2 linked regions of the Niveibacterium microcysteis genome follow. The protein of the gene in region 1 interacts with the protein of each later gene in a pairwise test. Links are inferred from orthologs where the notes say so. Each region holds a gene or a part of one and is shown in the gene's direction. Other genes may lie near its edges.

Region 1 (3,834 bases):
GACGCACTTCGCCGACGGAGGCGTGTTCGATCAGATCTACGGCAAGTAATCCTGATTGCCCCTGGCACAAGCGGCCCGGCATTTGCCGGGCCGTTTTCCGTTTACCGCGTCCGTCGTGGGCGAATCCCATATCGCGAATATGGGAATGAACGGAAATTGACTAAGCACTGGAATTTTTCTTGGTTCGCGTGTGAGCGCTGCGCGCCTACGCTTTCTCCATCGCGCGCTCGCCGCGCTGAACGCCCCGCCTGGCGGGCGATTCGTGGAGGAAGACATGGCCCTCATCGCAACATCCCAAACCAGCCCGCTTGCCGCGAACGGCTTTCGCGCGACCGCAAGCGGTTCAGAACCGTCGGCCGCTGCCGAAGCGATCCTTGAGCGTGCGCGTGCCGCGGCGCGAGACGCCGGCCTGCCCTATGCGGGGCGGGTTACGCCGCAGGAGGCCTGGGCGCTATTCAGCGAAGGTGCCGCGCTGTTGGTCGACGTACGTACCGCAGAAGAACGCAAGTTCGTTGGTCATGTGCCCGAGACGCTGCATGTGGCGTGGATGACCGGCACCTCGCTTATCCGCAATCCGCGCTTCGTGCGCGAGCTCGAAAGCAAGACAGGCAAGAGCGCCGTGGTGCTGCTGCTGTGCCGCAGCGGCAAGCGTTCGGCCGACGCCGCCGAGGCCGCCGCGAAGGCGGGCTTCGCCAACGTATTCAACGTCCTCGAAGGCTTTGAGGGCGATCTCGATGCCTCGCAGCAGCGCGGCCGCGTTGGCGGTTGGCGCCTGCACGGTCTGCCTTGGGTTCAGGACTGAACGATTCGCGGATTCCCGCCATTTCTGGAGCGCAACATGTCGAACTGGTTTGCTGATAACTCCCTGTCCATTGGACGTACGCCGCTGGTCAAACTCAACCGCCTCCTCGACGGCGCGCCGGCCACGGTGCTGGCAAAGATCGAGGGCCGCAACCCGGCCTACTCCGTTAAGTGCCGCATCGGCGCAGCACTGATCTGGGATGCCGAGAAGCGTGGGCTGCTCGGGCCGGGCAAGGAGCTGGTCGAACCGACCAGCGGCAACACCGGGATCGCGCTGGCGTTTGTCGCCGCGGCGCGCGGTATTCCGCTCACGCTGACGATGCCTGAGACGATGAGCATCGAGCGTCGCAAGCTGCTGCTTGCCTATGGTGCGAAGCTGGTGCTGACCGAAGGCGCGAAGGGCATGAGTGGCGCGATCGCGAAGGCCGAGGAAATCACTGCATCCGATCCGAAATACGTGCTGCTGCAACAGTTCAAGAACCCGGCCAATCCGGCGATTCACGAGGCTACGACGGGCCCGGAGATCTGGCAGGACACCGAGGGCGCGATCGACATTCTGGTCTCGGGTGTCGGCACTGGCGGCACGATCACCGGCGTAACGCGCTACATCAAGGGTACGCAGAAGAAGGCGATCCAGTCGGTTGCCGTGGAGCCTGCCGCCAGCCCGGTCCTGACGCAGACGCGCAATGGCGAGCCGCCCAAGCCTGCGCCGCACAAGATCCAGGGTATCGGCGCGGGCTTTGTGCCGCAGGTGCTGGATCTGTCGTTGGTGGACTCGATTGAGCAGGTCAGCAACGAAGAGGCGGTGGAGTACGCGCGGCGCCTTGCCCGCGAGGAGGGAATCCTCTCCGGCATCTCTTGCGGCGCGGCGGCGGCCGTTGCGGCCCGCCTGGCGAAGAAGCCCGAGAACGAAGGCAAGACGATCGTGGTCGTGCTGCCGGATTCGGGTGAGCGCTATCTGAGCTCCATCCTGTTTGACGGCGTCTTCGACGCGAGCGGGTTGCCCGTATGAGAGCCCGTCCTCGGCCCTCGAAGGGCGGCAGTCGCGCAACAGCGAAGAGGGCTGCACGATGAGCGACGAGGCCACCGTTTCCGCGCATCTGCTCAGCGCGCAGCCCAACTGGGACCTCGATCGCGTGGTCGCAGGGCTGCGTGAGGCTCGCGACACCTGGCGTACCGCGCAGCGGCGCGGGCGCGATTTCGGCGGACGGGAGCTTCCCTCGCGCAGCGCCCTCAACGAGATCGCCGCTGCGCTGTGCGGTGCGCTGTTTCCGATGCGCCTCGGGCCCGCCGATCTGCGCCAGGAGAGCGAGGACTTCTACGTCGGCCACACGCTGGATGCGGCCCTCAACAGCTTGCTCGCGCAGGTGCGGCTGGAGCTCAAGTACGCCGCGCGTGAAGCACCGTCCAGCCCGACCGAGCTGGAATTGCGTGCGGTTGAAATCGTGCGCAGTTTTGCCGGCCAGTTGCCCGCGGTGCGCCGCCTGCTCGATACCGACGTGACCGCAGCGTTCAACGGCGACCCGGCAGCTCGCAGCGTGGACGAAGTGCTGCTTTGCTACCCCGGCGTGCTGGCAGTGATTCATCACCGCCTGGCACACCAGCTCTATCGACTGGGTGTGCCGCTCATCGCCCGAATCGTGTCGGAAATCGCACACTCGGAGACAGGGATCGACATCCATCCCGGCGCAACGATTGGCGAAAGCTTCTTTATCGACCACGGCACCGGTGTCGTGATCGGCGAAACGGCAGTGATTGGTAATCGCGTGCGTCTATCTCAGGCTGTGACTTTGGGCGCCAAGCGCTTCGAGCAAGACGCGGACGGCAACTTGCTCAAAGGCGCCCCGCGTCATCCGGTGGTCGAAGACGACGTCGTGATCTACGCCGGCGCAACCATCCTTGGTCGCATCACGATCGGCAAGGGCTCGTCGATCGGCGGAAACATCTGGCTCACGCGCAGCGTGCCACCGGGTAGTCATGTAACGCAGGCTAACACGCGGCAGGAAGTGATCAACGATGGCGCGGGAATCTGACACAGCACTCGATGCAGCCCTCTTTGGCCGCGCCGTGCGGCTACTGCGTGGCGAGCGTGGTTGGTCGCAGGAGTTGCTCGCCGAGAAGGCTGACCTCAACCGCACCTACGTGGGTGAGGTGGAGCGCGGCGATGTGGTGCCCTCAATTCTCACTGCGGCAAAGCTTGCCGACGCCTTCGGTGTGCGGCTCTCGATCGTGATGGCGCGTTGTGAGTCCTTGGCTCGGCCCCGCGAGTACACACACTTTTGATGGCGATAGGCGGTTGAGACGGTCAAGGCCGTGTTGCAAGGTGAGTGATTGGAAATTTAGTGCAGTTCATTTCAAGATTTTGCATAAGGAGTAGCGTTCATGGCTGACCACCAAAGCATCCCGACCGCGCTGGGCGATAACGCCGCCCGCCAGTTGGCGAATGCCACGAAGACCGTCCCGCAACTGTCGGTAATTTCGCCGCGTTGGCTGGTCCATCTGCTGCAGTGGCTGCCGGTCGAAGCGGGTATCTACCGGCTGAACAAGGTCAAGAATCCGGCCAATGTGCAAGTCGCCTGTTCGCAGCGTGATGAATCGGAACTGCCGCAGACCTTCGTCGACTACGAGGAACAGCCGCGCGAGTACTTCCTTAATGCGGTGACGACGATCCTCGATGTCCATACCCGCGTATCGGATCTCTACAGCAGCCCGCATGACCAGATCAAAGAGCAGCTTCGCCTGACGATCGAGACGATCAAGGAACGTCAGGAATCCGAGCTGATCAACAACCCCGATTACGGTCTGCTCGCCAACGTCGCTGAAGAGCAGCGCGTGTTCACGCTGACCGGCGCGCCGACGCCGGACGACCTGGACGAACTGATTACCAAAGTCTGGAAAGAGCCTGCCTTCTTCCTGACCCACCCGCTGGCGATTGCCGCCTTTGGCCGCGAGTGCACCCGCCGTGGCGTGCCGCCGCCCACCGTCAGCCTGTTCGGGTCGCAGTTCTTGACCTGGCGTGGCATCCCGCTCATT
Region 2 (5,826 bases), 1.7 Mb from region 1 along the record:
ACGGATCGTCTCGATGATCGACGCTTCGGCTGCGCGATCGACTTCGGTAACGAATTCGTTGGGCTGTTTGGTGCGTACCTCGACTTGGTCGAGATCCATCGATGCGCGGTTGATGATGCCGGCCGCGCGGCGCGCTGCCTTGACGGCGATGTTGAGCGTCGGGTGCATGAAGTGCGTCTGCCTTGCTGCGGCGTGAGCCGCTTGGTCGTCGGCCCGCAGCGAACGGCGGGCTATTCGAATTCGTAAAACCCTACATTCTACTATGACTGAGCCTTTGGCGCTGCGCCGGATTCGTGTTGTTCTATCGCGCCCCAGTCATCCGGGCAATATTGGCGCGGCAGCGCGAGCGATGAAGACGATGGGACTGCATCAGCTTGTGCTGGTGTCGCCCAAGGAATTCCCGAGCGCCGAGGCGACCGCGCGCGCGTCCGGTGCGACCGACGTGCTTGAAAATGCGCGTGTCGTCGATAGTTTGGAAGAGGCGCTGGCTGGTACGGTGATGGCTGCAGCATTCACCTCTCGGATCCGCGAAATGTGCGCTGCGCCGCGGTGGGCGAGTGAGGCTTCCGGCGAGTTGCTGTCGTTTGCAGGGCAAGGTGATGTGGCCATTGTGTTCGGCAATGAAACCTTCGGGCTGTCGAACGAAGAAGTGATGCTGTGCCAGCGTGCGGTGACCATTCCCGCCAATCCGGAATACGCGTCGCTGAACCTTGGGGCCGCAGTGCAGGTAATCGCGTACGAGTTACGGCGAACTGCGCTTGAAGGGCGGTTGGCGCCGCTGCCGCAGGCCTTGGGTGAGGTGGCGCCGCATGAGGACGTTGAGCGACTGATCGCACATTTTGAACGTGCAATGATTGCGTCCGGCTTTCTGGACCCGGATAAGCCGCGCCGTTTGATTCCCCGTCTTCGTCGGCTCTTTGGTCGTGCGGCCGTCGAGCGGGAGGAAGTCGCGATCCTCCGCGGCATGCTCGCGAGTTTTGAGCCTAAAGTTGACCGGAATACTCGGGATTTCTAGCATTTCACCTCGAACCGTATTTGTACTGAAACCTGACAGGAAGCCCCATGTTTGCGCGATTGCGTGAAGACATCGCCAGCGTTCTCGAACGCGACCCCGCCGCCCGTTCGCGCTGGGAGGTGCTGACCTGTTACCCGGGTGTGCACGCGCTGATCTACCACCGGGTTGCGAACGCACTCTGGCGGCGAGAGTTTCACTGGGCTGCGCGGTTTGTGTCGCAGATTTCGCGTTGGCTCACCGGAATCGAGATCCATCCTGGGGCGCGGATTGGGCGGCGTGTGTTCATCGATCACGGCATGGGTGTTGTGATCGGCGAAACGGCTGATATTGGCGACGACTGCACGATTTATCAGGGCGTCACGCTCGGTGGTACCTCGCTCTACCGCGGTACGAAACGTCACCCAACGCTTGAAGCGGGTGTCGTGATCGGTGCGGGAGCGAAGGTGCTGGGCGGCTTTACGGTTGGGGCTGGCGCCAAGGTCGGTTCGAACGCGGTGGTGGTGAAGCCCGTTCCGGCCGGGGCTACGGCGGTAGGTAACCCGGCCCGGATCATCGAGTCGGCGCGCGACCAGGCGCGAGAAGAGAAGGCCATGGAGATGGGCTTCTCCGCCTACGGGGTGACGCAGAACATGGACGACCCGGTATCCAAGGCGATGCACGGTCTGCTGGATCATGCGGTTGAGACCGACCGACGCTTCGAGGTGCTGGTAGCGCGACTCAAGGCGGCTGGCTTCGACCTGGATGCCGACGTTGCTGCCTGCGACCGTTTCGATCCGAACCAGCTCTCGAAGATGGTCGATTAAGGCTCCCGCGGTGCCCTAATGTTGACTGATTTGATCAGGAATTGTATTCTTGAGTAAATCGATCAACTATTGAGGTCGTGTCCCGCCGATGTGTGCAGGGGCCGACTGGTGCGGGAACGAACGATGAGACTGACAACCAAGGGGCGTTTTGCGGTGACCGCGATGATCGACCTCGCGCTGCGCGAGGGCGATGGCCCGGTGACTTTGTCAGGGATCAGTGAGCGTCAGCGCATCTCACTTTCCTATCTTGAGCAGCTCTTCGGCAAGCTTCGCCGCCATAACCTGGTGGCCAGCGTTCGCGGGCCCGGCGGCGGCTACTGTTTGGCCCGGCCAGCACCCGAGATTTCGGTCGCGGACATCATCTTCGCCGTTGATGAGCCGCTCGATGCAACGCAGTGCGGTGGCAAGGAGAATTGCCAGGACGAGCACCGCTGCATGACGCACGACCTCTGGACGAATCTGAACAAGCGCATGTACGAGTATCTGCACTCGGTTACGCTGGGCACGCTGGTTTCGCAGCAGCGCGCGCGGGCCGAAGGTCAGCAGGTCCTGCACGATGAGCGTGCCTGTATCGCTAAGGGCAAGCAAAAGCTCAAGCCGGAGGCGATTGCCCCCGCCTGATCGCTGCCATGTTCGCTCCGACCTACCTCGATCACAACGCCACCACGCCGCTCGATCCGCGCGTGCGCGAAGCGATGTTGCCTTACCTTGACGCGCGCTTCGGCAACCCGTCGAGCCGGCACGAGTATGGTCGGCAGGCGAGGGCGGCGGTCGATCGTGCGCGTGAGCAAGTTGCCGCTGCTGTTGGCGCGCATCCGACAGAAGTGGTCTTTACCTCCGGCGGTTCAGAGGCAAATAACCTCTTCATCAAGGGCGCCGCTGCGCAGATGAAACCGGGGCTGATCGTTGTTGGCGCTTCGGAGCATCCGTGCGTTCGTGAGCCCGCACGCCAGCTTGAACGATCGGGCTGGCGCCGCGAGACGGCACTCATCGACGGCTCGGGTCGGATTCGTGCGGACGTGTTTGCCGAGCTGATGAAGCAATCGCCGAGACTTGTGTCGGTGATGGCGGCAAACAACGAGACCGGCGTCTTGCAGGAAATTGACAGGCTTGCAGCGGAGGCGCGCGCCGCTGGCGCGCTGTTTCACACCGATGCGGTGCAGGCGCTGGGCAAAATGCCGATTTCGTTCAGGGCTCTCGCGGTGAGCGCAATGACGATCTCGTCGCACAAGATCCACGGCCCCCTTGGCGCTGGCGCTTTGGTGCTGGACAAGCGTGTTGAGCTTGCGCCGCTGGTTGCCGGCGGTGGCCAGGAGCGTGGCTTGCGTTCTGGGACCGAGAACGTCGCGGCGATTGTTGGCTTTGGTGCAGCAGCGGAACTCGCGGTGGCAGAGTTGAACGAATGGACGTCGCGTGCTGCACGACAGCGCGACGCACTTGAAGCGTCGCTTCTGAGCCTGGGGGCGTGGGTATTTGGTGCTGGCGCTGCGCGCCTTCCGAACACGGCGTTTTTCGCGTTCGACCATGTCGACGGCGAAACGCTGGTGGCGAAACTGGATCGTGCGGGTTTTGCGGTTGCGAGCGGGTCGGCCTGCTCCAGCGCAGATCCGCGGCCGTCGGCAACGCTGCTGGCGATGGGTGTAGAGGATGAAGTTGCGCGTGGCGCAATCCGGGTGAGCCTCGGGCGCGACACGCAGGATGAGGCGCTGGCCCGATTCGTGAAAACGTTGGGCGAAACGCTGCAAGGCTTAAGAACGCTCTCCGCCGTGGCGGTCTGAGTATATGAGTGATGCGGGTCCGGCCCGCCTGGAGTGGACGCAATGCTGAAGTTTCCGATCTACCTTGATTACTCTGCGACGACGCCGGTGGATCCGCGCGTGGCGGCCAAGATGATTCCGTACCTGACGGAGCATTTCGGCAATCCGGCGAGCCGCTCGCATGCCTTTGGCTGGGAGGCCGAACGTGCGGTGGAAGAAGCGCGCGAGCAGGTGGCTGCGCTGGTTAACGCCGACCCGAAGGAAATCATCTGGACGTCTGGCGCGACCGAGTCGAACAACCTGGCGATCAAGGGCGCCGCGCACTTCTATGCGGGCAAGGGCAAGCACCTGATTACGGTGAAGACGGAACACAAGGCGGTGCTGGACACCACCCGTGAGCTTGAGCGTCAGGGCTTCGAGGTGACCTACCTCGATGTGCAGGACAACGGTTTGATCGACCTGGAGCAGTTCAAGGCGGCGATTCGCCCGGACACGATCGTGGTTTCCGTGATGTTCGTGAATAACGAGATCGGCGTTGTGCAGCCGATCGCCGAGATTGGCGAGATCTGCCGCGAGCGTGGAATCGTCTTCCATGTGGACGCCGCGCAAGCGACCGGCAAGGTGGAAATTGACCTTGAAAAACTGAAGGTCGACTTGATGTCGTTCTCAGCGCACAAGACTTACGGCCCGAAGGGCATCGGCGCGCTGTATGTGCGTCGCAAGCCGCGCGTTCGCCTTGAAGCGCAGATGCACGGCGGTGGGCATGAGCGCGGTTTGCGTTCCGGCACATTGGCTACGCACCAGATTGCAGGTATGGGTGAAGCGTTCCGTATTGCGCGCGAAGAGATGGCAGCGGACAACGCCCGCATCGGCAAGCTGCGCGACCGCTTGCTAAAGGGCCTGTCGGATATCGAAGCGACCTACGTCAATGGCGACATGGTTCAGCGTGTGCCGCACAACCTGAACATCAGCTTTGCTTACGTCGAAGGCGAGTCGATGATCATGGCGGTCAAGGATCTCGCGGTGTCGTCGGGCTCGGCCTGTACCTCGGCGTCGCTGGAGCCTTCGTACGTGCTGCGCGCCTTGGGGCGCAATGACGAGCTGGCGCATAGCTCGATCCGTTTTACGATCGGCCGTTTCACGACCGAGGAAGAGATCGACTACACGATCGATCTGCTGCACAAGAAGATCGGCAAGCTTCGTGAGCTGTCCCCACTGTGGGAAATGGTTCAGGAAGGCATCGATCTCAACACGGTCCAATGGGCCGCGCACTGAAGAATACTGAGGAGTACGAAGATGGCCTATAGCGAAAAAGTTCTGGATCACTACGAGCATCCGCGCAATGTTGGCTCGTTCGGCAAGACCGAAGCCGGCATCGGTACCGGCATGGTTGGCGCGCCGGCCTGCGGCGACGTGATGAAGCTCCAGATCAAGGTCAACCCGGAAACCGGTGTGATCGAAGATGCGAAGTTCAAGACCTACGGTTGTGGCTCGGCGATTGCGTCGTCGTCGCTGGTAACCGAATGGGTCAAGGGCAAGACGCTCGACCAGGCCCTTGATATCCGCAACACACTGATCGCTGAAGAACTTGCGCTCCCGCCGGTTAAAATCCACTGCTCGATTCTTGCTGAAGATGCGATCAAGGCGGCTGTGGAAGACTACCGTCAAAAGCATGCAGAGGCGTCGCCCAAGGCCGACTGAGGAAATCATGGCTGTCACGTTGTCTGAAAGCGCTGCAAAACATGTCGCCAACTTTCTTGCCCGGCGCGGCAAGGGGGTCGGTGTGCGGCTTGGGGTGAAGACCTCAGGCTGTTCCGGCATGGCCTACAAGCTCGAATACGCCGATCAGGCCGACGAGGCCGATATCGTGTTCGAGAGCCATGGTGTGAAGGTTCTGGTGGACCCGAAGAGCCTGCCGTACATCGATGGCACTGAGCTGGATTTTGTCCGCGAGGGTCTTAACGAGGGGTTCAAGTTCAACAACCCCAACGTCAAGGACCAGTGCGGTTGCGGCGAGAGTTTCAACGTCTGAGCCTGGCCTTGCCTGACCGGCGCGACGCCGCCGCGGCGCACCGATGCGCACGGCGGCGTTGTCATTACTGAATCCGATGAACTTTTCCGACGCTCTAGGCGACTACTTCTCTTTGTTCGGATTGCCGCGCCGCTATACGGTCGATCCGTCGGTGCTGGAATCTGCCTATCTTGATGTGCAGGCGAAGATCCACCCGGATCGCTACGCGCACCTTGCCGA

The links. The genes of interacting proteins can lie anywhere in the genome.
Region 2: the proteins of cysK (region 1) and cysE interact in binary tests that used the Escherichia coli proteins (3 or more experiments, as listed by UniProt). The link is inferred for Niveibacterium microcysteis from one-to-one orthologs.

Annotation. Positions count from the first base shown.
Region 1 is NZ_CP071060.1:4,305,200-4,309,033, reverse strand. What follows is about bases 1-2,825. They hold cysK (cysteine synthase A), read left to right. Parts: upstream 1-838; coding sequence 839-1,813; downstream 1,814-2,825. Other genes in these bases: JY500_RS19500 (helix-turn-helix domain-containing protein), read left to right, coding at 2,818-2,825; epsC (serine O-acetyltransferase EpsC), read left to right, coding at 1,872-2,825; JY500_RS19515 (rhodanese-like domain-containing protein), read left to right, coding at 275-802; JY500_RS19520 (sulfate ABC transporter substrate-binding protein), read left to right, coding at 1-49. In the rest of the region: more of epsC, read left to right, coding at 2,826-2,834; more of JY500_RS19500, read left to right, coding at 2,826-3,084; JY500_RS19495 (family 2A encapsulin nanocompartment shell protein), read left to right, coding at 3,184-3,834.
Region 2 is NZ_CP071060.1:2,553,939-2,559,764, reverse strand. The notes cover bases 178-2,940. They hold cysE (serine O-acetyltransferase), read left to right. Parts: upstream 178-1,062; coding sequence 1,063-1,818; downstream 1,819-2,940. Other genes in these bases: JY500_RS11545 (cysteine desulfurase family protein), read left to right, coding at 2,448-2,940; iscR (Fe-S cluster assembly transcriptional regulator IscR), read left to right, coding at 1,942-2,439; JY500_RS11560 (RNA methyltransferase), read left to right, coding at 263-1,015. In the rest of the region: JY500_RS11565 (inositol monophosphatase family protein), read right to left, coding at 1-168; more of JY500_RS11545, read left to right, coding at 2,941-3,596; JY500_RS11540 (IscS subfamily cysteine desulfurase), read left to right, coding at 3,639-4,850; Fe-S cluster assembly scaffold IscU, read left to right, coding at 4,872-5,276; iron-sulfur cluster assembly protein IscA, read left to right, coding at 5,284-5,607; Fe-S protein assembly co-chaperone HscB, read left to right, coding at 5,684-5,826.